DNA from 3 places in the Paenibacillus sp. FSL H3-0469 genome. Region 3 is predicted to be linked to each of the others. Evidence: riboswitches for the same ligand, from Rfam matches in the RefSeq annotation. Region 3 holds a riboswitch; each other region holds the start of a gene.
The links. Region 3 has a riboswitch for cyclic di-GMP ahead of NSS83_RS25025 (PA14 domain-containing protein). Riboswitches for the same ligand answer to the same signal wherever they lie in the genome.

Region 1 (7,912 bases), 770 kb from region 3:
TCTGAAGCCGGGAGACTACACCGTCCGCACCTTTACCTTGTCCAATGACGGCACACTGGATATCAAATTCCTCAAGCTCGCTACCACATACACCGTAACCGATGCCAAGGGCGACAATGCGGGCCAGGATCTCGGAGACCACTTCAAGGTCAAGCTCCTGGATAATTCGTACACCGGCGGTTCACTAAGCGGTCATGTGCTGTCCGAGATCTCCCTGAAGGATCTGAAGAACACCCCAAGCTACGATCTCGTAGCAGCAGGTATCCTGCCGGGAGGGATTGCCGCAGCCGGTTCCAAGACCTTTAAGATCGCCTTCGAGTTCGTGGACAATACGCTCGATCAGAACATTTTTCAGGGTGACGGCTTAGCTCTGAACTGGACCTTCGATGCTCTTCAAGGAGTGGGAGAAGCCAAGTAGATCAGGAATCCATCAAGACAGCACATCCTTCCCCAACCGGGCCGGGTGTGCTATTTTCTTTTCTACAGGCTGCCGGCTCAATGATTTTGTCCGATTTGCGGTTTTTTGTTATACTGACAAGTGAAAACGGCTTTGCCGTCCCTCCTATGAACGGGCGGTGCCGTTTCCGCGAGAGAGATAGGGATACGGTATAGCGCGAAGCATATCACTTCTTATCTTTTACCAAAAAAGTACGGAGGGCGTTGTAATCGTGTCAGATACTATGGGAAGCCGCATCCACAAACTCCGGCTGGAGAAGGGCTATTCGCTATCCGAGCTTGCGGATAAGGCTGATGTGGCGAAATCATACCTCAGTAATGTGGAACGGAATATTCAATCCAACCCCTCCATTCAATTCATCGAAAAAATCGCTGACGCGCTTCAGGTATCCATTCATGCACTGCTGTATGGCGGATTGGCAGAGACGGAAGAACAGGCCCTGGACGGGGAATGGTTCCGGCTGGTTCAGGAGGCTATGGCCTCCGGTATAAGCAAACGTGAATTCAAGGAATTCCTCGATTACCAGAAATGGCGCATGGAACAAAAGGACAACTAAACACAGCATTGTATGTCACAGGGAAGACTCCGCACGGCAGGGAGGCCGCCTTCGGCGAAGGCATGCTTTCAAGCGGCATACAGAAAAGGCACAGCGTACCGGACGCTGTGCCTTTTCTGTATGTATCCGAACAATGATGACCGCCTTACATCGCCTGGAGCGCCTTCTCACTTAGAAACCGGCGGATCTCCTCCGCCGCGATCCCCGCCTGCTTGGCAGACATCAGCAAGTGCACCCATTCTAAATCCAGATCTACTGCCTGCAGCTCGTCATTCCCCTGGTTGGACATATCCAAGAAATCTCCTCCTAGAATTTTCGCGTCCCCAGGCAGTCCGGCCATCATAGTAGTATTGCTACTTTGTAGTATCTCTACTTTAGATCCGAGACTTTGTGCCCCTGTCTTTCGGCAGGTTTACCTTTAACTGGACCCTCTCCATCATGAAAGGATCTGGCAAGAATCGATGAAACCGTTCTCCGCAATAACATTATACAAGATCATGCGCGATTAGTGTGTCGTTTTCTGGAATTTTTTTATGATAAAATGTGAGGAAACTTAGCTGAAATTGCCAGCGTCTTGTATAAATATTTCCAGTCCCAAGTTCAAACCCTAGCTAATAGTTTAAATATACTAAAGGGAACTCTAACTGCTCCGCCTTACCGCTGCGCGCAACCTCGTATAGAGACAATTACCCATTTGTATAGATGACGGACTGTGATAGGAATTTATAGTTAGATAGCACTTAAGAATTAACAAAAGCAAAAGAAGCGGAGGGGAATTTTGCTTATTTATGATAGTTCCGTATGAATACTGTAATGAATCATGCCAAATTGCGAACGGATTGACCGAAAGTATGAATTGATTACCCCGCCGGAAAGTAGCACAATAAGGTGAGAATGAAACCGCAAACATTTGCAGCTCCGCCAAGTGGCACACTGGATGCCTCGCGTGGAGTTTATCCGTTAGGAGGACCTATTCATGGCAGTCAAAGAGCCCTATAACGACACAGTATGGAGCAAATATTACGGCCCCAACCTGGGCTACATCCAAGAAAGATATGAGCAATTTGTCAAGGACCCCTCTTCTGTTGAACAACATTACCGTGATCTCTTCACCGTATCCGGCCCCCCTCCGCTGGCACCCGATGCCGAGAGGGCTCCGAGCCCTGCCGTATCAGCAGATGCGCAGTGGCTCAAGAAGGCTGTTAAGGCCTCGAAGCTGATCGCCAATATTCGGATATACGGCCATATGGCCGCAGACATTGACCCGCTGGAGCGCAGCACGAACCCGATGGCCAAATGGCTGGAGCTGGAGACCTACGAGCTTACCCGCGAGGATCTTAATGCTCTGCCTGCTTCGCTGATCTGGGATAATGCCCCTGCGGATGTGCATACCGCGATGGATGCCGTCCACAGAATGCGCCAGGCCTATACCCAGACCATTGCCTACGAATTCGGGCATGTACATGATGAACGCGAGCTGCGCTGGCTCAACAGCCAGGCGGAATCGATGACCTCCCCTGCCCCGCTGAATAATACAGAGCGCAAAGAGCTGCTGAAGCGGCTGGTTCAGGTGGAGCACTTCGAGACCTTCCTGCACAAGACCTTCGTCGGCCAAAAGCGCTTCAGCCTGGAGGGCAATGATGCCCTCGTGCCGATGCTGGATGAGATTGTGCGGGCCGCCGCGCATGACGGCGCAGAGCATATCCTGATGGGCATGGCCCACCGCGGAAGACTTAATGTGCTGGCTCATATTCTGGGCAAGCCTTATGATATTATTTTCTCGGAATTCCATCACTCGCCGAACAAGGAGCTGTTCCCTTCGGAAGGCTCCATGGGCGTGACCTACGGCTGGAGCGGTGATGTGAAGTACCATCTCGGGGCTGACCGTGCCGTCCGCGAAGGCGAGACCGTTCGCACCCGGATCACGCTGGCCAATAACCCGAGCCATCTTGAATTCGTCAATCCTGTCGTCGAGGGCTTCACCCGCGCCGCACAGGAAGAGCGCAACGCTCCGGGACTGCCTAAGCTGAACACAAGCAAGGCTATGGCTGTGCTGATGCACGGCGATGCCGCCTTCCCTGGAGAGGGCATTGTCGCAGAGACGCTTAATATCGGCAAATTGCAGGGTTATCAGAATGGCGGTACTGTGCATATTATCGTCAATAACCGGATCGGCTTCACCACAGAGAGCGAGGATTCCCGCTCCACCCATTATGCCAGCGACCTGGCCAAAGGGTATGAAATTCCAATCGTGCATGTCAATGCCGATGACCCGGAAGCCTGTATTGCCGCAGTCCGTCTGGCCAGTGCTTACCGCCATATGTTCAAGAAGGACTTCCTGATTGATCTGATCGGCTACCGCCGCCACGGGCATAATGAAATGGATGATCCCGAGACAACCCAGCCGATTGTGTACGGCAAAGTGCGGAACCACCCTACGGTGTACCGCGCTTATGCTGAACGCCTGGAGCGTGAGAAGGTAATCACAGCGGATGATGTCAAGAACATGATTGCGGAGGCGGAGAGCGTCCTTCAGCAGGCCTTTGACCAGATGAAGGAAGGCAAACAGAAGAATGCGGAGTCCAAAACCGCCGTCGCGCTGGATAACGACAGTCCCCAGCAGCGTCCGACTGCCTTCCCGCTGGCCGGGCTGCAGGAGATTAACCGCGAGCTGCTGCGCGTACCGGCCGGCTTCAAGGTCTATCCGAAGCTGGAACGGATTCTGCAGCGCCGCAAGGATGCACTGAATGACGGCGAGCGGGTGGACTGGGCTCTGGCAGAGACGCTTGCCTTCGCTACCATCCTGAAGGATGGCACGCCGATCCGCCTCAGCGGGCAGGATTCACAGCGCGGTACCTTCGCCCACCGTCATCTGGTGCTGCATGACAGCGAGAACGGTGAACTCTATTCTCCGCTGCATCAGCTGAGTGATGCCGGCGCTTCATTCGGCGTCTACAACAGTCCGCTGTCCGAGGCCTCTGTCCTCGGCTTCGAATATGGTTATAATGTGTTCGCACCGGAGACCTTCGTTATCTGGGAGGCTCAATACGGCGACTTCGCCAATGCGGCTCAGGTCATTATCGACCAGTTCATTTCTGCCGGCCGCGCCAAGTGGACGCAGCGCAGCAATCTGACAATCCTGTTGCCTCACGGCTATGAAGGTCAAGGACCGGAGCACTCCAGCGCCAGAATGGAACGGTTCCTGCAGCTCTCCGCCGAGGAGAACTGGACTGTAGCCAACCTGACCAGCGCTGCGCAATATTTCCATCTGCTCCGCCGTCAGGCCGCGCTCTGCGGACAACCGGATGCCCGGCCGCTGGTCATCATGGCGCCGAAGAGCCTGATCCGTAACACGCGCAGCACCTCAGCCGGAGCGGACCTCGCTTCGGGCACCTTCCAGCCGGTTCTTCCCGAGCCGCTGCTCGGCAGTAAGCCGGAAGCCGTAAAGCGCCTCGTGGTATGCAGCGGCAAGGTGGCCATCGACCTGCAGACGGAGCTGGAAGCAACGCGCGGACAGGACTTCTCCTGGCTGCACATTTTGCGCATGGAACAGCTCTATCCGTTCCCGGAACGCGAGCTTGGCGCCCACCTTAGCGGCTTCAGCTCGCTGGAGGAGATCGTCTGGGTGCAGGAAGAACCGAAGAATATGGGCGGGTGGACGTATGCCGAATCCCGGCTGCGCGCCATCGCACCGCAGAAGGTCACTGTCCAGTACATCGGCCGTCCGGACCGTTCCAGCCCAGCCAGCGGCTACGCCGATGTCCACAGCTTCGAGCAGCGGCGCATTGTCCGGGAAGCCCTGAAATTGAATGCAGCAGTGCAAGCACCTGTACCGTCTTCCTGAGCACAGCAAGGCGGTCATCCAATATCACGCACACCACTATATTTGGGGAGGTACGGCCTGTGTCCGAGATAAAAGTACCCGATTTGGGCGAATCGATTTCCGAAGGAACGATCTACAAATGGCTGGTTAAAGAGGGCGACACTGTCGGCCAGGGGGATGTGCTTGCCGAGCTTGAGACTGACAAGGTCAATCTCGAGATCAGTGCGGAGGAGGACGGCGTCATCTCCTCCATCCTGCGCCAGGCGGGCGAGAACGTTGCCGTTGGCGAAGCCATCGGCATCATCGGCAGCGCCGCCGGGGCTGGTGCTGCCAGCAAGCCAGCAGCAGACAGCGCACCGCAGGGCGGCAGCGCGCCTGCTGCTGCCGCAAGTGCCGCAGCGGCTGAACCGGCCGCTGCGGTAACGGCTCCAGCCGCCGCCGAAGGTGCGGCGGCAGGCACTGCGGCCCTGGCTTCGCCGGGGGCGCGCAAGCTGGCACGGGAGCGGGGCATCGACCTCGGCGAGGTCAGTGCCCGCGACCCTATCGGCCGGATCGGTCAGGCCGATGTAGATGGTCATGGCGCAGCCGGGCCGCAGGCCGCTGCGCCGGCGGCTCCGGCGGCGGCTGCACGGCCGGAGCCGGCGAAGCCCGCGCCGCCGGCTGCGGGCAAGGCGCCGCACGCCGAGGACGGCAAAGCCACCGAGCGCAAGCGCATGTCGCGGCGGCGGCTGACGATTGCCAGCCGCCTGGTCGAAGCGCAGCAGACGGCTGCGATGCTGACCACCTTCAACGAGGTGGACATGACCGCCATTCTCGACATCCGCAAGCGCCGCAAGGATGCCTTCAAGGAGAAGCACGAGGTCGGACTCGGCTTCATGTCCTTCTTCACCAAGGCCGTCATCGGCGCGCTCAAGGCTTACCCGATGCTGAATGCCGAGATCGACGGGGAAGATCTCCTGCTGAAGAAATATTATGACATCGGTATTGCCGTAGCTGCCAAGGAAGGCCTGGTTGTACCGGTCGTCCGCGATGCCGACCGGCTTAGCTTCCCAGAGATCGAGCGGCGGATCGGCGAGCTGGCCTCCAAGGCGCGCGCCAATACGCTCAGTCTGCCGGAGCTCCAGGGCGGAACCTTCACGATCACGAACGGCGGAGTGTTCGGCTCCCTGCTGTCCACACCGATCCTCAACACCCCGCAGGTCGGCATTCTCGGCATGCACAAGATTCAGCTGCGCCCCATCGCGCTGGATGAGGAGCGCACGGTCAACCGTCCGATGATGTACATCGCATTGTCCTACGATCACCGGATCGTGGATGGATCAGAAGCGGTCAGCTTCCTGGTCAGAGTCAAGGAATTGCTGGAGGACCCGGAATCCCTGCTGCTGGAAGGCTAACCCTTCCGCTCGCAGCCTTCCCCTCCTTCCTATACACATATTCATAGGCAAACAGGCATCCGCAGAGCTTACCCGCCCTGCCGGATGCCTGTTTTCTGTTTTTAATTAGTGAAACTACTGCACAGAATACAACATTCCCCTTATAAAAGGGATCAAACTTATCAATTGTTGTACGAAATGCAAGATTCCCTCTCATCCAAGCGATTAAGCACGCTAAATCCTGCATTCTCTGCAACAATCTCACGAAATAACCAGAGATGCGCGGACCTAAGTTGTAATAACTACAACATTACCGAACAATACCAATATTACTCGACACTTCCGCCCCCCTCATTCCAACACACCCCATTCAGTATTTCGCATCCACCTACCTCACTCACCCCACGCCACTCCACCCTATTCGCTTTTTCACATCCCCCGTCACTCACCTCCACCACATCCTATTCTCTTTCCCACATCCCCCCATCCACAAAAAAAGACATCCCCCACCCGCTCACGCGGGCGGAGGACATCTCATCTTCTCCGAACTATTCTCTTTGTCTGTAGTACTCTTGTTTGTCTATGGTACTCTAATTTTTCTATGGTACTCTTATCTGTCTATACTACTCTAAGCCGACGTAAGCCGATATATGGTTAAGCCGTATGCCGTGAAGGCTTCAGGCTCATCCCCTTGGCTGAGGCTGCTCTGGCTACCGGAGGCTTCAGCGAAACCGCCAGGATGCAAGCCACAATGCACAGCAGACCGATGATGTTAAAAGTGGGCTTGAACCCGCCGAGGAAGGCGGCGATGAACGAACCGGACAGCGCGCCGATCCCGAAGCCCTGATAGATGATGCCGTAGTTCTTGCTGTGATTCTTCAAGCCGAAGAAGTCACTGACAATCGCCGGGAAGACGGTAATGTTGCCGCCGAAGCAGAAGGCGATGGCCGCCACACAGGCGAAGAACAGGCCATAGCTCAGCGCGGCATAGCTTAGTGTAAACATCGCCACAGCCGTTACCGCCAGCGTGATACTAATCAGCTTGGTCCGGCTTACCCGGTCGGATAATGCGCCAAGAATTAGGCGTCCAGCCGTGTTGAAAATAGCGATCATCGCCACAGCGTTCGCCGCCGTCGCCACATCCATCCCCGCCAGTTGCACACCGATATCCTTCACGATACCGATCAGGTAGAGACCGCTCATGCAGGCGGTGAAGAAGATTACGAACAGCAGGTATGCTTCCTTCGTGCGGAGCATTTCTTTCACAGTATAATCCTTGGGCAGCAGAGCCGCCCCGGAAGCGGACGATGTCCGGTTTCCCGCAGCAGCTACAGCAGGCGCAGCCACCGGAGCCTCCCGGATCAGCAGCGAGCCGATGAGGATCATCATCATGACTATAAGGCCCCAGTATAGAAAAGCATTCGACACCCCCGCCGATTCAATCAGGCCGCCGTTGATATATTTGAAGATCAGACTGCCCGTTCCGTAAGCACCCACGGACACCCCGGAGATCAGCCCCTTATTCTTCGGGAACCACTTCATCAGATTGGACAGCGAAGTAATATACGCCGTTCCGTCCGCATACCCGACTACTACGCCAGCCAGCAGGTAGAACATCGGCAGGGAACTGGCCTGCGAGCTTAGAATCAGCCCAAGCCCCAGCAGGATACCGGAAGCTGCGGTCAGTCTGCGGAGACCGAACC
Region 2 (7,912 bases), 3.8 Mb from region 3:
GTGTAGTTGTTATCAACGCTCCGGACGGCAACACCATTACGACCTGTGAACATGCTTTTGCCATGATGATGGCCTTGGCCCGTCATATTCCTCAAGCCTATGCGAAGACCATTTCCGGTGTATGGGACAGAAAGACCTTCCTCGGCGTCGAGCTGCGCGGCAAGACACTGGGCGTACTCGGCATGGGCCGGATCGGCAGCGAGGTGGCCAAGCGCGCCAAAGCCTTCGGCATGAGCATCCTGGCCTATGACCCGTTCCTGACGGCTGACCGTGCAGAGAAAATGGAAGTGAAGCTGGCTTCGGTAGACGACATTGTGCGCGGGGCAGACTTCATCACGGTTCACACACCGCTCACACCGGAGACCCGCCACATGATCTCCCGTCCGCAATTTGAAGTCATGAAAAAAGGCATGCGTATCATCAACTGTGCCCGCGGCGGTGTTATCGATGAAATGGCGCTCGTAGAAGCGATTGACAGCGGCATTGTGGCCGGCGCTGCATTCGACGTGTTCGAGAAGGAGCCGCCTGAAGCAGACCACCCGTTCCTTACAAATCCGAAGATTATCGTGACCCCGCATCTGGGTGCTTCGACGATTGAAGCCCAGGAGAACGTGGCGATCGATGTATCGGAGCAGGTCCTCCATATCCTGCGCAACGAACCGTTCATCAACGCGGTGAACATTCCGCCGGTTGCACCTAGCGTGATGAACAAGCTGCAGCCGTACTTCACCCTCGGCGAGAAGCTGGGCAGCTTCGCTACTCAGATTACAGACGGGGCGATCCGCGAGATCCATGTGGAGTATGCCGGTGATCTCTCGGATGTGGATACCCAGCCGCTTACCCGTTATGTCGTCAAAGGTGTGCTCACCCGCCACTTCGCCGGAGATGTGAACATCGTCAACTCGATGCATCTGGCGAAGACCCGTGACGTGAACGTAGTGGTGACCAAGGCTTCCAAAACCAAAGGCTTCACCAATCTCATCACGGTAACACTCAAGGCTGAGCATGATGAAGAGCGTCTGGTTGCCGGTACCCTGCTGCAGGGCTACGGCGAACGTATCGTTAAGGTCAACAAGTTCCCGGTCGATATTGCTCCTGAAGGCCATCAGCTGGTCATCTCGCATAACGATAAGCCGGGTATCATCGGACTCGTCGGTACTCTGCTTGGCGAGAACGGCGTCAATATCGCATCCATGCAGGTTGGCCGTACCATCATCGGCGGAGCCGCCATCATGCTCCTGACCGTTGATAAGGGTGTGCCGAAGGAGGTCCTGGTGAAGCTGGCCGGACTGCCGGAGATCAACACCGCTGAGGAGATCATTCTGCTCTAATTCTTATTTCTTCACAATAAAACACTCTTCGGGAGTGCAGGCCCCAGGCTGCGCACTTCCAAAGAGTGTTTTTGCATTCTGACTATGAAATTTGGTAGGCCGGCACCTGCCGGCCGTCGGTGTCCGTAAAGCCATATTTCCGTGCCAGGTCCCCAACCTTCTGTGGAACACCCGTCATGGATATCACTTCAGGATCAGCAGCAAGCGCTGCAACTGCCCGTCCGATATAGGCTGTTGATTCGGTGGTCCTCAGCCCCTCCTCCTCCTGCCAGTGTTCTTCATCTGTACCGAAGCTGTCCAGGACCAGCTCGGTCCGCATCCAGCCGGGAGAGACGGGGATCACTGCGATGCCGTCCGCAGCCACTTCTAGGGATAATCCGTAGGCCATGCGCACCAGCGCATTTTTGGACAGATCATAATAGAAGTTTCCGGTGTATTTATACTCATCCCAGAAGGTCGTATGAACGATTAATTTACCCGCCCCCGTTCCTTCGCTGCGCATTAGAGGTATAGCATAATAATTGGTCATTAACTGTGCCCGGACCCCGGCAGTGAACATATGATCCCAATGCTGCACCGGCTGCTCCCAGAACGGTTCATTCCCGATAGCGAGACTATTGCCGCCCCAGACGTTATTGACCAGAATATCCAGTCTGCCCTGCTCTGTGCTAATCTGCCGGATTACAGCTTCTGTCTCGCTATCATTCGTATGATCACAGCGGATCACGGCTCCGTCCCCGCCTAACCGGCGGATCTCAGCCAGCACCCCTTCAAGCGTTCTTGCGTGTGCCTGCGGCATACCGGCATTCCTGCCTGTAGTGTATACATAGGCGCCAGCCTTCGCCAGCTCCAGCGCAATGCCTCTGCCTGCCCCCCTGCTCCCTCCTGTTACCAATGCCACTTTCCCTTGCAAATTAGTCATTTGATCCGCTCCCTTTCGTCTATCATGCCCGGATTAGAAGATCATTTGCGTTAATCCGTACTCTTGTCTAATATATACCTTATACATGACAACCATTGACATATATAAATAATACATTTTAGGGAGGCAGCTGAATGAGAGCGGATCGCCTGATCACTATTGTTCAACTTTTACAGAGCCGCGGGAAAATCAGCTCCAAAGAGCTGGCACAAACGCTGGAGGTATCCGAACGCACGATCTTCCGGGATATGGAGGCGCTCAGCTTCTCCGGCATTCCTGTGCTGGCGGAGCGCGGCCGGGAAGGCGGCTGGAAGCTGGCGGAAGGCTACCGGAATTCGCTGAGCGGAATGAACACCAAGGAGATTGCCGCGCTGCTGGTGCCCGCTGATCCGGCGATTCTGCGCGCTCTGGGCATTCAGGAGGAATTCTCCTCGGCCGCCCGCAAGCTGCAGGCCGCTGCTACCAGGCAGCCCCTAACCCCCTTCAGCTTCCTCAGCCAGCGGATTCACATCGACGGAGCCGGGTGGCATTCCTCCGGGGAGACCTATCCCTGCCTACCCGCTTTGCAGGAAGCCTTATGGGAGAACCTCAGGGTGAGCATCACCTATCTGCGCGGGGAGGACGCTGCCGAGCGGCTGGTTGCACCGCTGGGACTGGTAGTCAAGCGCGGCGTCTGGTACTTGGTCGCGGGGCATGACAGCGAGCTGCGGACCTACCGGGTCTCCAGAATCACTGAGGCCAAAGTCACAAATGAGTCTTTTGAGCAGCCTGAGGATTTCGTCCTGTCTGAGTACTGGGAGACCTCCACCGCCGCGTTCAAGTCTGCCTTGCCCCGGTATCCCGCCAGCCTGCTTGTCAGGGACCACACGATGAAGGAGCTGCAGCGGGAACGATACGTCGCCCTGTTGCACCAGGAGCCTTCTGAGGCCCCTGGCTGGATCAGGGCCGAGGCCGAGTTCAACACGCCGGAGTCTGCGTGCCGGATCATCTTGTCCTTGGGTCAAGGCATCAAAGTGACCGCACCGCCTGAGCTTGCAGATACGGTTGCTTCGGCTCTGCGGGAAGCGGCAGCATTATACGATTTTTAATAATAGACCAAATGCACTAGTATCCCCTATAATATTACAATACACATTATTCTTTATAGGGGGACTTTACATTATGGACTGGATGAACAAGCTGCCGTTGAAACAAAAAATCGTCACCGGATGTTACTTGGTGGCCGCTTTATTCGCTGTCCCTGTCTTAATCACGCTAATCCTGATGGACAGGCTGCTCGTCGGCATTATTCTTGTCGCCGTCCTGGCAGCGCTGACATACCCGCTCGCGCGCTTCATTGAGAGAACGCTTACATCTTCATTTGAGGATATCTCCAATGTGACGCACACGATTGCCAAAGGCGACTTCACCAGCCGTGCCGACGAGAATGGCTCCATGGGCGACATTAGCCGCTCCTTCAACACCATGATTGACAAGCTCAAAAAAATCCTCACCGATGCCTCACAGATTACCCGTCAGGTTATGGACGCCAGCCGCGGGATTGAAGACAAGAATCAGAACCTGAAGTTTGTAATGGCTCAGGTGGCCTCCTCCTCCAATGAACTGGCTCTAGGTGCTAACGAAATCTCGGTGGATATCGCTGATATGACCGAATCGATCAAGGATATCGAAATCAAGGTCTCCAATTATACGAATTCCACCAAGGAAATGAATAGAAGGTCTGTACATACGCTGGAATTGGTAGAACAGGGACGGCAATCGGTGGATACCCAAGCCGAAGGCATGCGCAAGAACATCCAGGCTACCCAGAAGGTGGCGGATACGATTGAAGCCCTATCGCAGAACGCACGCGGCATTACGATGATAACCAAGACGATTACCGAAATTGCCGAACAGACTAATCTGCTGTCGCTCAATGCCTCTATTGAAGCTGCCCGCGCAGGCGAGCATGGCCGGGGATTCGCAGTTGTTGCCCAGGAGGTCCGTAAGCTGGCCGAGGAATCCACCGCTTCCACCAAAGAGGTGTTCGGACTGGTCCGCAGCATTGAAGCGGATATCAAGCAGGCCATCGATAATATCGCCATTAACGAAGAGGTAGTTCAGGTACAGAATGAGATGATAACAGAAACGGCTAACATCTTTGCTCAAATTGTGCATAGTGTCCAATACATAACCGAGCAGATCGCTTCCTTCTCCGCAGAGAGTGACCTTATGCTGGAGAGCGCACTCAAGATCTCCGGGGCAATCGAGAATATCTCAGCCATTACCCAGGAGACCGCCGCAGGGACCGAAGAGGTATCCGCAGCGATGAACGAACAGATTCACGCGCTGCAATCCGTGGCTGAGGAGACAGAGAAGATGACCTCCGCAGTCTTCAACCTGCAAAAAACAATTCATATTTTCAAATTCTAGCTCCGGCACAATGAGACACGCGCCTGCGGAAATACTGCGGGTGGTGTCTCTTTTTCTATGCAAAAATCAGATTGTTATGTAATATTCACAAATTGTTGAAATTGTGCATAAGGGTAAAAAATGTGTTTTGCACTTCTTTACTATAGTCGTTCTATTGTCATAGCTTGTCTATAAGTCAACAGCTCACATATCCGTTACTTAAGTCCTATCATTTAATTTTGCAATGCTGTATATCTAGCGAATTCTTAACATTTTGCAGTACCTCAGGATTGTAATGAGTCTTTATGCTTACTCTCCATAATAAGGGCCCGAAATTTTCATTTGCATTTTAAGACTTTAGTCTTCCAGGGACAACCATTTTCAAAAGTTTGAAATTCCAAATATTTAGCCATTTCAACTCCTGAATATTCGCCAAATTCCGAGTTTCTTCTCACTGGGGTTATTGACAAAAGAGGAGCTAGGAATATATTGTAAAGGAAAATTCTCCAAAGATTGATTTATAACCGCATACCGGCAAAATTCACCGAAAGGGAATGACGCAAAGCCATGGATCTACAGTCTCATTTCTGAAGTGGGATCATGACAGCCAGGTTGCTGAAAAACTGTGAACGCCTTAGGTTTCGCGTTTGATTATGGTGATTCGTGCAACAGACCTGTGCTCCAATATTGAGTACAGGTTTTCTATTGCTGACTTATACAAATAACAACATGCGGGGTGGATGTTCTGAAGACAGTTGCAGATTATATGGCGGAAGCATTGCACAATCTGGGAGTCACTCATTCTTTTGGAATCATAGGCAAATCTATTTGCCCCATCGCTTTGAAAATGGTTGACTACGGCATAGAGTTCATCCCCGGCCGGCACGAATCCAGCTCCGGCTTCGCCGCTGGCGGTTATGCTCTGAAGACCGGCAGCCTCGGGGTAGCCTTCGGCACTTCCGGTCCGGGCGGAACGAATCTTCTCACCGCTGCAGCGCATGCCAAGGCCAATAATCTTCCCGTCCTCTTCATCACCGGCCATCAGTCCATCAAGGAGCTGGGCATTCCCCAATGCCAGGATTCCACTTCTTATCTGGCTGATTTGGCGGATATGTTCCGGCCGGCCACCCTCTTCAGCAAGCTTGTTGAACGCGGCGATCACTTCAGCACGATTTTCAACCATGCCCTATCCATCGCCCTCGGTGACCGGAAAGGTCCGGTCCATCTCTGCATTCCGTTTGATGTGCAGACAGAGCGGCTCGCGGAATGCCGGATTGTTCTGCCGGAGCGCGAGGGACTAGTCAGTTATCAGAACTATGACCGGGTCATCTCGGCGATTAATCAATCCGTCAGCCCTCTGATCATTGCCGGTAAAGGCGTCAACCGCTCCGGGGCCCATCAGGAACTGGTGCAGCTGGCCGAAACCTTCAACATTCCTGTAGTCACCTCTCCAGGCGGCAAAGGCGCCATAGCTTATGATCACCCGCTCTACCACGGTCCTGTCGGCGTCGGCGGCTCCCCGCACGGCGATGAATTGCTGAACAACAGCGACCTGTTCATTGTTCTGGGCTCCCGTCTCAGCGATATGACTATCTGTAACCTGAAGCCGGAGAATCATCCGCAGCAGCTGATCCAGTTCGATGTAGATCCAACCTTTGTCGGCAAAATACTCACCTCATCCACCATCGCTGTCGGCGGAGACTTAAGGGACAACCTGGCACTGTATCTTCAGAAGCTGGACCCCTCTGCGGTCACCAAGCATGAAATTAATATTTCCAATGATTACAATGACGAGCTGCCCGTGCTGGCGGGACTATCTCTGGCTTCGGTAATGAGCACGATGAGCGAACAAATCCCCTACAACAGCAGCGTGTTCGTAGATGACGGCAGCCATGGGTTCAATGCTGTGAAATGGTTCAATGTCCGCAGGCCCGGCAGCTTCATATTTGATGCCTACTTTGCCTGCATGGGCAATTCAATTGGCATGGCCATCGGCGCCAAGACTGCCTCTCCCGGAGAGACCGTCTTCTGTATAACCGGTGACGGCTGTTTTATGATGCTCGGTGCTGAAATAAACACGGCCGTTTGCAAGGATATTCCGGTGATTTTCATCGTGGTGAACAATATGCAGCTGGATATGGCGCTCAAGGGCATGGAGAAAACGACCGGCCGGATTGACGGTACGATCTTCGAGGTTCCGATGGATGCTGTGAAATTCGCCGAATCATTGGGAGCAGCCGGCTTCCGCTGTGAGACGCAGGAGGAGTTCGCCGCCGCAATCCGCGAGGCTATCGCGCTTAACAAGACCTCTGTCATTGAGCTGCTGACTGACCGTGATGAGATGCCTCCCACGGCTCACCGCACGCTGGATCTTACGTAAGGAAGCCGTATTCGCACACATTTTCTAACCTACTGTCAGGAGGTCAAAAGCATGAAGCAGAACATGAACAGCGGACTCGATCATTTCACTGATCTCTCAGGAGATTACGGGGCCAAAGCCCTGGCTCCGATCAAAGAGCATTTCCCGGAATTAGCCGAGTATATCATGGGCAACGCCTATGGTGATATTTTTCAGCGGACCACAATTGGCTCTGACTGGAAAGAGATCGCGGTGATCTCGTCTCTGATTACGATGGGGCAATATGAGCAGTTAGGGGTTCATTATGTAATGGCGCTCCGCGTTGGCATGACCATCGAGCAGATCAAGGGGGTGCTGCTGCATCTAACTCCTTGCGTCGGTGCCCCCCGGGTGATTTCAGCCTTTAATGTGCTGCTGGATACCCTGGAGGAGATCAAAGAAAAATCTTCATAAATCTACAATTTTCGACTTTTGATTGCACATTTCAGTATGATCTGGTTATAATGAAGGCAAAATATCCCAAATCCAATTGCGATTTTGTCGAATAGAGTCGCAGAAATGAGGTTTTGGAGGTATTACAAATTACACTTAGGGAGAGATCAACATGGGACAATTTATTTTGAAGACAGACACTGCGAAGAAAGTAATCAATATTGAGCTGGAGGGAACTTTTTCTAACGAGGACGGGCTCAAATCTATACAGGCTTACCAGCAGACCATTAACCCGATCAGCCCTGCTGAATATGCATTAGAGATCGACTGCCGCAAGTTGAATGTAACGGCTCCTGATGTTGTACCGCTGCTTGAAGGCTGCTTCATCATGTTCAAGGCTGACGGCTTCCAGAAAGTGAGTCTTACCCTTGAAAATAACCCGATCCTCAAAATGCAGCTGGCACGTCTGGGCCGCAA
Region 3 (7,912 bases):
GCTGGAAGGCTTCGGCCTGATCACCGTTGAGGCTTTGGCCTCGGGGCTGCCGGTGATGGCTACGCCGGTCGGCGGCAACAAGGAGATCCTCCAGGGCTTCCGGCCAGAGCTGCTGTTCAAGAGTGCAGCCAGCGAGGATATGGCGGAAGGCATGATTCATATGTTGAGCAACCGAAAGCTGCTGCCGGGCCGGGACGAATGCCGGAATCATGTGCTGGAGAAGTATACCTGGCAGCATGTGGGCGACAGGATTGAGTCTGTATTCCTCGAAACCTTGGGAAAGGGTGTGAGCGTAGGATGATCAAAGTCGCTTATATCGACCACACCGCCAAATGGAGCGGGGGCGAGGTCGCCCTGTTCAACATCCTCACCAACATCGGTGAGCAGATTGAGCCGCTGGTGATCCTGGCGGAGGAAGGCACGCTGGCGGAACGTCTGCGGGAGAAGGGCATCGATGTCCGCATTATCCCGCTGGATGAGAGCATCCGCAGCCGCGGCCGCAATACCGTGAACCTCGGGGCTCCGGCGGCTGCGATGAAGCTGCTGGCTTACGGACGCAAGCTGGCTCCGCTGCTGAAGGAGGAGAAGGTGGATTGTGTGCATACCAATTCCCTGAAATCGGCCTTTTACGGAGCCGTCGCCGCCAAAAAAGCAGGTGTGCCGCTGATCTGGCACATCCGGGACCACATCGGGGCGCCTTATCTGAAGCCGGTTGTCGCCAAGGCGATCCGGCTGCTGTCACGCCTGCTGCCGAACGGGGTCATTGCCAATTCCCACTCCACGCTGAATGCCCTGGAGCTGCCGCGCTCGAAGAAGACGCTGGTCGTCTACTCGGCCTTCGCCAAGGCCATCGGCGAAGGAATCGGCCGGCGGGAGCGGAAGGACTTCAACGTCCTGCTGGTCGGGCGGCTCGCCCACTGGAAAGGCCAGCATATTGTGCTGGAAGCGGCCAAGGCCTTCAAGCAGGACAGCCGCGTGAAATTCTGGCTGGCCGGTGACGCCCTGTTCGGGGAGGAAGAATACAAACAGGAATTAATCAAGCAGATGCAGCAAGATGACATCACCAATGTCAGCCTGCTGGGTCATGTGGATGATATACAAGGACTCATGAACCAAGCGGATTTATTGATTCATACGTCGATCACTCCTGAGCCGTTCGGCCAGGTCATCGTCGAAGGCATGGCGGCCGGACTTCCGGTGATTGCCTCCAATGAAGGCGGACCGGTAGAGATCGTAGTTCCTGGTGAGACAGGACTGCTGATCCAGCCCGGAGATGCTACTGTACTTGCAGACTCCATCACCTGGATGCTGAACCATCCCGAAGAGCGTAGACGGATGGCGGACAATGGAATGAGACGGGTGAAAGAGCATTTTGTCATCGAGAACACGGTCAAGGATATTGTCGCTTACTACAAAGGTCTGCTGGCAGTTACCTGACCTTCCCGCTCCATAATGCTTAAGGCTTGCATCATATCTGTCTCTAGCCATGCGTGTACTGCTTAATGATGCTGCTCCATAAAACTTTGAGGATGATTCACATGAAAATTGCGATCGCGCACGATTATTTAATCCAGATGGGCGGGGCGGAACGGGTGGTGGAGGTTTTTCATCACATGTATCCGGAAGCTCCGATCTTCACAACGGTTTTTAACGGAAGCCGCCTGACCGATAACCTCAAAGATGCCGATATCCGGGCCTCCTGGCTGCAGAAGATTCCGGGAGTGAAGCGTAACTTCAAAGGGGTGCTCCCGCTCTACCCCATGGCTGTCCGCGATTTGGACTTCAGCGGGTATGATATCGTTCTTAGCTCCAGCAGTGCTTTTATGAAAAGCATCCAGGTGCCCGAATCCACCTTCCACCTGTGCTACTGTCATACGCCGATGCGTTTCGCCTGGGACTATGACACGTACATGGAGCGGCAATCGAATTCAGGTTTATTCAAAAGACTGCTCAAGGTGTATATGCAGCGGCTCAAGAACTGGGACCAGCGCACCTCCAAAAATGTGAACCAGTTCGTCGCCAACTCCTCCGTCGTGAAGACGCGGATTCAGAATTATTACCACCGCGATTCCGATGTGATTTTCCCGCCGATCAATACGGCCCGCTTCACCAGCTCCCCGAGCATTGGAGATTATTATCTGATTGTCTCGCGGCTGGTCTCCTACAAGCGGATTGATCTGGCGGTGGAGGCGTTCAACCGTAACGGGCTTAAGCTGTATATTGTCGGGGACGGACCGGACCGTAAGCGTCTGGAAGGCATGGCCAAAGGGAATGTATCGTTTCTGGGCCGGCTGGAGGATGAGGAAGTCACAGGGCTGATGTCCCAGTGCCGGGCGTTTGTTTTTCCCGGGGAAGAGGATTTCGGCATCACGCCGCTGGAGGCGAATGCTGCTGGAAGACCGGTCATTGCCTATCAGGCCGGGGGAGCGCTGGACACGATTATTCCATACGTTAACGGCGTGTTTTTCCAGCACCAGGAAGTTGATGATTTGCTTAAGGCCATTGATGAGGTGGAGTCCTATGCGTGGGATATCGACCAGATTATGGGCCATGCACGCAAATTCGATGAGCAGGCGTTTATGGTTCAGTTCAAGCAGTATGTAGAACAGGCCTACGTCAATTTCCTAAAAGGAGGATGAAAGTATGAAACTCGCAGTGATTGGTACCGGCTATGTAGGACTTGTATCAGGCGTATGCTTTACCCTAAATGGAAATCATGTCATCTGTGTGGATAAGGATGAGGAGAAAATCAATAAGCTGAACCGGATGGAATCTCCCATCTATGAGCCGGGCATTGAGGCCCTGATCGAAATGAATCTGCGCGAGGGCCGGCTGAGCTTCTCGTCCGATCTTCAGGAGTCGGTCCGCCGCTCCGATATCGTCATTCTTGCCGTGGGTACACCTTCCTTGCCGGGCGGCGAAGCCGACCTGAGATATATTGAAGGAGCGGCTGCTGAGATTGCACAGGCGATGGAAGGCTACAAGATTATTATGACCAAGTCGACCGTCCCTGTTGGCACTAATGAGCGTATCCGCCAGCTGATCTCCTCCCTCACGAATCATCCCTTCGATATCGTCTCTGCGCCTGAATTCCTCCGTGAAGGCTCTGCCATCCGCGACACGCTTCATCCCGACCGGATCGTCATCGGACTGGATAATCCGGCCCTTGAGCCAACGATGCGCGAGCTTCATCAGGGCTTCACAGAGAATGTATTCGTCACGGATATCCGCAGCGCCGAGATGATCAAATATGCCTCGAATGCTTTTCTGGCGACAAAGATCTCCTTCATTAATGAGATTGCCAACATTTGCGAAAAGGTAGGAGCAGATGTCACCGAAGTCGCAGGCGGCATGGGGATGGACCAGAGAATCGGTTCGACCTTCCTGCAGGCCGGTATCGGTTATGGCGGCTCCTGCTTCCCGAAGGACACCAATGCGTTGATCCAGATTGCCGGTAACGTGGATTATGAGTTCAAGCTGCTCAAATCCGTCGTTGAAGTCAATAAAGGCCAGCGCTTCATGATTATCTCCAAGCTGCATGAATCGCTTGGCAGCCTGCGCGGCGCGGTCATCGGCATCTGGGGGCTTGCCTTCAAGCCCAATACCGATGATGTCCGCGAGGCCCCGGCCCGTGAGATTGTTGAGGCGCTGGTAGCCGAAGGCGCCATCGTGAAGCTGTATGATCCGATTGCGGCCGATAACTTCCGCAAGGAATACGATCACCCGCAGCTCCGCTGGTGCGGACTGGCGGAAGAGGCTGCCGAGGGCAGCGATGCTGTCTGCCTGCTGACCGACTGGAGCCAGTTCAAGGAGATCAACCTGCACCAGCTCGCCGGAACCATGCGCCGCCAGGTGCTGATCGACGGCCGCAACGTCTATAGCAAAGAGCAAATCGAAGGCACCGGCCTCGAGTACATCTCTGTCGGCCGCCCGCAGATGGGCGGGCTTAGCGGATTCTCCGCCAGCGTGGCTGGCGCGGTGTAAGGCCGGCTCAGCCTTGCTGAACGCGCCACGCCGGGGGTGGTCTGCGCGGTGAAATAAGAGGTATAAATCCCCTTGAATGCGCCGAAAGTGGGCTGCGCGGTGAAAAGAGAGGGATAAATCCCCTTGAATGCGCCGGAAGTGGGCTGCGCGTTGAAAAGAGAGGGATAAATCCCCTTTAATGCGCCGGAAGTGGGCTGTGCGTTGAAAAGAGAGGTATAAATCCCCTTTAATGCGCCGGAAGTGGGCTGCATGGTGAAATGAAGAGCATTAGTGCCCCTGATTTCTCGAATGTTGGCTAAATGAGCAAATGAAGAGCACAAGTGCCTGTACTTAAACTAACCAGCTTCTGCCGCCGCAAACTTATGCGGCGAGCCCTTGGCACAAGAGTCTTGAATTCCGGTCTTGAATTCCATTGTCTTGGATTCTCTTGTCCTATACTCTTGTTCTTTCCAGCCGCTAACTCAGCGGTGACGCCTTGGAACAAGCGGCACTTAAGAGTCTTTGAGCCTCTGAGCCTTTGAATCTTTCGCCGCTGGAACAATATAGCGGCAGCCCGGCCCCCTTGCCGCTACAACAAGCGGCAATACCCGGATCTTTAGCCGGGAGCTTCGCCTGCGGGCGAAGCGGATATAAAAAGTAAAGCCGGTTATGAAATGGAGTGGAGAGGAATTTTGGAGCTGTAGGAGCGTTAGCGTCCGCCTTTGTCTCCGGATGTTATCTGCTGCAAGCAATATAATCAACAACATCTGGAGACAACAGCGGCCGTAAGCCCAAAATTCCTTGCAGCGACCCTCATAACAGGCGGGATTTTAACACACAGCCGAAATAAGAAATACCCAATAACAATACGATACGGAGGGTTCACTATGAAACTAGTACTTCTATCAGGCGGCTCCGGCAAGCGGCTCTGGCCGTTGTCCAATGATTCACGCTCCAAGCAATTTCTGAAGGTACTGGCAAGTCCGGCAGGTGAACCGGAATCAATGGTACAACGGGTATGGAGACAGCTGGAGGAGAACGGCATGGCCGGGTCCTCTTATCTGGCGACCGGACGCAGCCAGGTGGAGATGATCCAGAGTCAGCTCGGCAGCGAGGTGCCGATCATCGTGGAGCCGGAGCGGCGGGATACCTTCCCGGCCATTGCGCTGACGGCGGCCTATTTGTATTCCATCGCGGGGGTGTCTCCAAGCGAGACCGTGGCGATTCTGCCGGTGGACCCATACGTGGAATCCTCCTTTTTCGAAACGGTGCTGCAGCTGGAGAACACCATGCTGGTGAGCGGGGCGAACCTGGCGTTGATGGGCGTAGTTCCCGAGCATGCTTCGGAGAAATACGGCTACATTATTCCAACCGGCGCAGATGCGGGAGCGAATGGTTATCTGCAGGTCAGCCACTTTCAGGAGAAGCCGGACCGTGTGCAGGCCGAGGAGCTGATCAGCCAAGGCGCGCTCTGGAACTGCGGGGTGTTCGCCTTCCGTCTGGGTTACCTGCTGGATATCCTGCAGCGCAAAGGATTGCCGCTGAATTACGAGGAGCTGCAGAAGCAGTATAAGCTGCTGTCGTCCATCAGCTTCGATTATGAAGTGGTGGAGAAAGAGGAGAACATCGTCGTGCAGCCGTACGCCGGATTCTGGAAGGACCTGGGTACCTGGAACACCCTTACCGAAGAAATGAGCAGCAACCATGTCGGTAAAGGCTTCGTAACAGCAGACTCCGAAGGCACCTGTCTCATTAACGAGCTGGATATTCCGATTACCGTGATCGGGGCGAAGGATCTGATTATCGCCGCCAGCCCGGACGGTATTCTGGTGACGCACAAGACCGAGAGTCCGCGGATCAAGGAAGTGCTGAAGTCTTTTGAACAAAGACCGATGTACGAGGAACGCCGCTGGGGTCATTACAAGGTGATAGATTATGTGAAATATGATGAGGGCAACGAGGTGCTGACCAAGCGGATTTTCATCAATGAGGGTAAAAATATCAGCTATCAGCTGCATCACAAACGCAGTGAAATCTGGACCTTCGTCAGCGGGGAAGCCAGTATTGTCATCAATGAGAAGATGCATACGGTGAAGGCGGGAGATGTGGTGCGGATACCGGAAGGGACCAAGCATGCCATTCTTGCTCTTACCGATGTGGAGTTCATTGAGGTGCAGACGGGGTCGGAGCTGGTAGAGGAAGATAATATCCGTATTACTCTGGACTGGGAGGATATAGCGCTACATCAGTTCATTTCGTAGGTCTAACTTATCTATTTAACCATTTGTTACAGAATCAAAACAGGTACTCGGAACTATTTATTCGGAAAAATTCGCGTTTGCTCTACAAAAAAATTGCATAAAGACGATAATTTACGGTAAGAGGGATTGATCCTTCCAAAACGACAAAGGCAAACCTGATCGAAAGACAGGGACGCAAAGCTATAGGGCCTTCGCAAGAGTGGCAGCCTGGCTACCGAAAGGAAGAGAATATTGTGAAAACTTACCGTAAGTCTCGTTTGCTCTGCGCTGTGCTGTCGCTGGCCGTGGTATTGTCTGCTGTACCTGTGGGACTGGGAATCGCCCCTTCCACCGTCAAGGCTGCCTCCTCTGAAGGAGCGCCGGTGAACCCTAACGCCTCAGCGGAGGCGGTCAAGCTGCTGAATAATCTGTATGGTATCTCGGGAAATGGAATCATTACAGGCCAGCATGACTATTTCGAGAGTCCGGATGAGCTGAGCAACAAGCTGAAGGGAACAAGCGGACAATACGCAGCACTGCATGGTTATGAGCTGGGAGCAATCGGTGGGCAGAGTGAGAGCGGAGTAGCTGCACAACGCAAAAATATCGTCTGGAGTGCGACGAACTGGTCCAGAGCGGGCGGCATTGTCGCCATGACCTTTCACCAGAATCTGCCGGGCACCAAGTACGAATGGTCCAATGTGCAGAAGTCAATCACCCAGGCGCAATTTAACAAATACGTAACCCCCGGAACGCCAGAGTATAATGCTCTGATCACCGATTTGGATAAAGTAGCTGTCTCTCTGAAAAGCCTGCGGGATGCTAAGGTTCCGATCCTCTGGAGACCTTACCACGAAATGAACGGCGGCTGGTTCTGGTGGGGGAAGAAAGATAATTTTACATCCCTGTGGAATATTATGTATGACCGGTTCGTGAACGTTCATCAGTTAAATAATCTGCTCTGGGTATGGAACCCGAATGCGCCTAATGCAAACTCCGATCCCTATCCGCGGACTTATCCGGGTGCGGACAGAGTGGATGTGCTGGCAGCAGATATATATAATAACGACTACTCCAATAAATATCATGATGATCTGACCAGTCTGGCTGGCGGCAAACCGATCGGCATCGGCGAGAATGGTGAAATGCCGAACATCTCGAAGCTGAAGCTGAATCAGCAGAATTACGTGTTTATGATGAACTGGGGCAAGATGCTCTACGAGAATAACAGCACAGCTACGATCAAGAATTTTATGAATGACAGCTACACACTGACCCGTGACCAATATAAGGCCTGGTCTGCTCCGGCGGCGGCTCCTAAGCCAACCGCAACGCCGACGCCTACAGCAACGCCGACGCCGACACCGACACCGACGCCAACCGCAACGCCGACACCGGCGCCAACCGCAACACCGGCGCCAACCGTTGCGCCGAAGCCGGTCCCAACCTCCGGTGATCCGGAGAGTAAGCCTGCCCAGAATGGCTTGCTTGGAGAATACTTCAAGAACATGACGCTCTCGGGAACACCGGTTATGGTCCGTAACGATGATGTCATCAGCTTCAATTGGCGTCAGAGTACTCCTAATGCCGCACTCGGCGTAGATTACTTCTCGATCCGCTGGACCGGCCAGATTAAGCCGGCTTACAGTGAGAGCTATCAGTTCTATACTACATCGGATGACGGTATCCGCTTGTGGGTGAACGGTACA

Region 1: another riboswitch for cyclic di-GMP. It lies ahead of NSS83_RS21815 (anti-repressor SinI family protein); the one in region 3 lies ahead of NSS83_RS25025 (PA14 domain-containing protein).
Region 2: another riboswitch for cyclic di-GMP. It lies ahead of NSS83_RS07750 (thiamine pyrophosphate-binding protein); the one in region 3 lies ahead of NSS83_RS25025 (PA14 domain-containing protein).

Annotation. Positions count from the first base shown of each region.
Region 1 is NZ_CP150302.1:4,939,733-4,947,644, reverse strand. Features, by position in the region: gene NSS83_RS21825 (TasA family protein) at 1-418, shown strand, start outside; gene NSS83_RS21820 (helix-turn-helix domain-containing protein) at 681-1,013, shown strand; gene NSS83_RS21815 (anti-repressor SinI family protein) at 1,159-1,302, opposite strand; cyclic di-GMP riboswitch class I at 1,337-1,440, opposite strand; gene NSS83_RS21810 (2-oxoglutarate dehydrogenase E1 component) at 1,990-4,857, shown strand; gene odhB (2-oxoglutarate dehydrogenase complex dihydrolipoyllysine-residue succinyltransferase) at 4,917-6,230, shown strand; gene NSS83_RS21800 (OFA family MFS transporter) at 6,864-7,912, opposite strand, start outside.
Region 2 is NZ_CP150302.1:1,740,305-1,748,216, forward strand. Features, by position in the region: gene serA (phosphoglycerate dehydrogenase) at 1-1,331, shown strand, start outside; gene NSS83_RS07735 (SDR family NAD(P)-dependent oxidoreductase) at 1,414-2,253, opposite strand; gene NSS83_RS07740 (YafY family protein) at 2,388-3,341, shown strand; gene NSS83_RS07745 (methyl-accepting chemotaxis protein) at 3,415-4,665, shown strand; cyclic di-GMP riboswitch class I at 5,168-5,264, shown strand; gene NSS83_RS07750 (thiamine pyrophosphate-binding protein) at 5,381-7,024, shown strand; gene NSS83_RS07755 (carboxymuconolactone decarboxylase family protein) at 7,076-7,456, shown strand; gene NSS83_RS07760 (hypothetical protein) at 7,608-7,912, shown strand, end outside.
Region 3 is NZ_CP150302.1:5,707,004-5,714,915, forward strand. Features, by position in the region: gene NSS83_RS25000 (glycosyltransferase family 4 protein) at 1-301, shown strand, start outside; gene NSS83_RS25005 (glycosyltransferase family 4 protein) at 298-1,437, shown strand; gene NSS83_RS25010 (glycosyltransferase) at 1,539-2,639, shown strand; gene NSS83_RS25015 (UDP-glucose/GDP-mannose dehydrogenase family protein) at 2,644-3,984, shown strand; gene NSS83_RS25020 (sugar phosphate nucleotidyltransferase) at 4,851-6,224, shown strand; cyclic di-GMP riboswitch class I at 6,363-6,443, shown strand; gene NSS83_RS25025 (PA14 domain-containing protein) at 6,458-7,912, shown strand, end outside.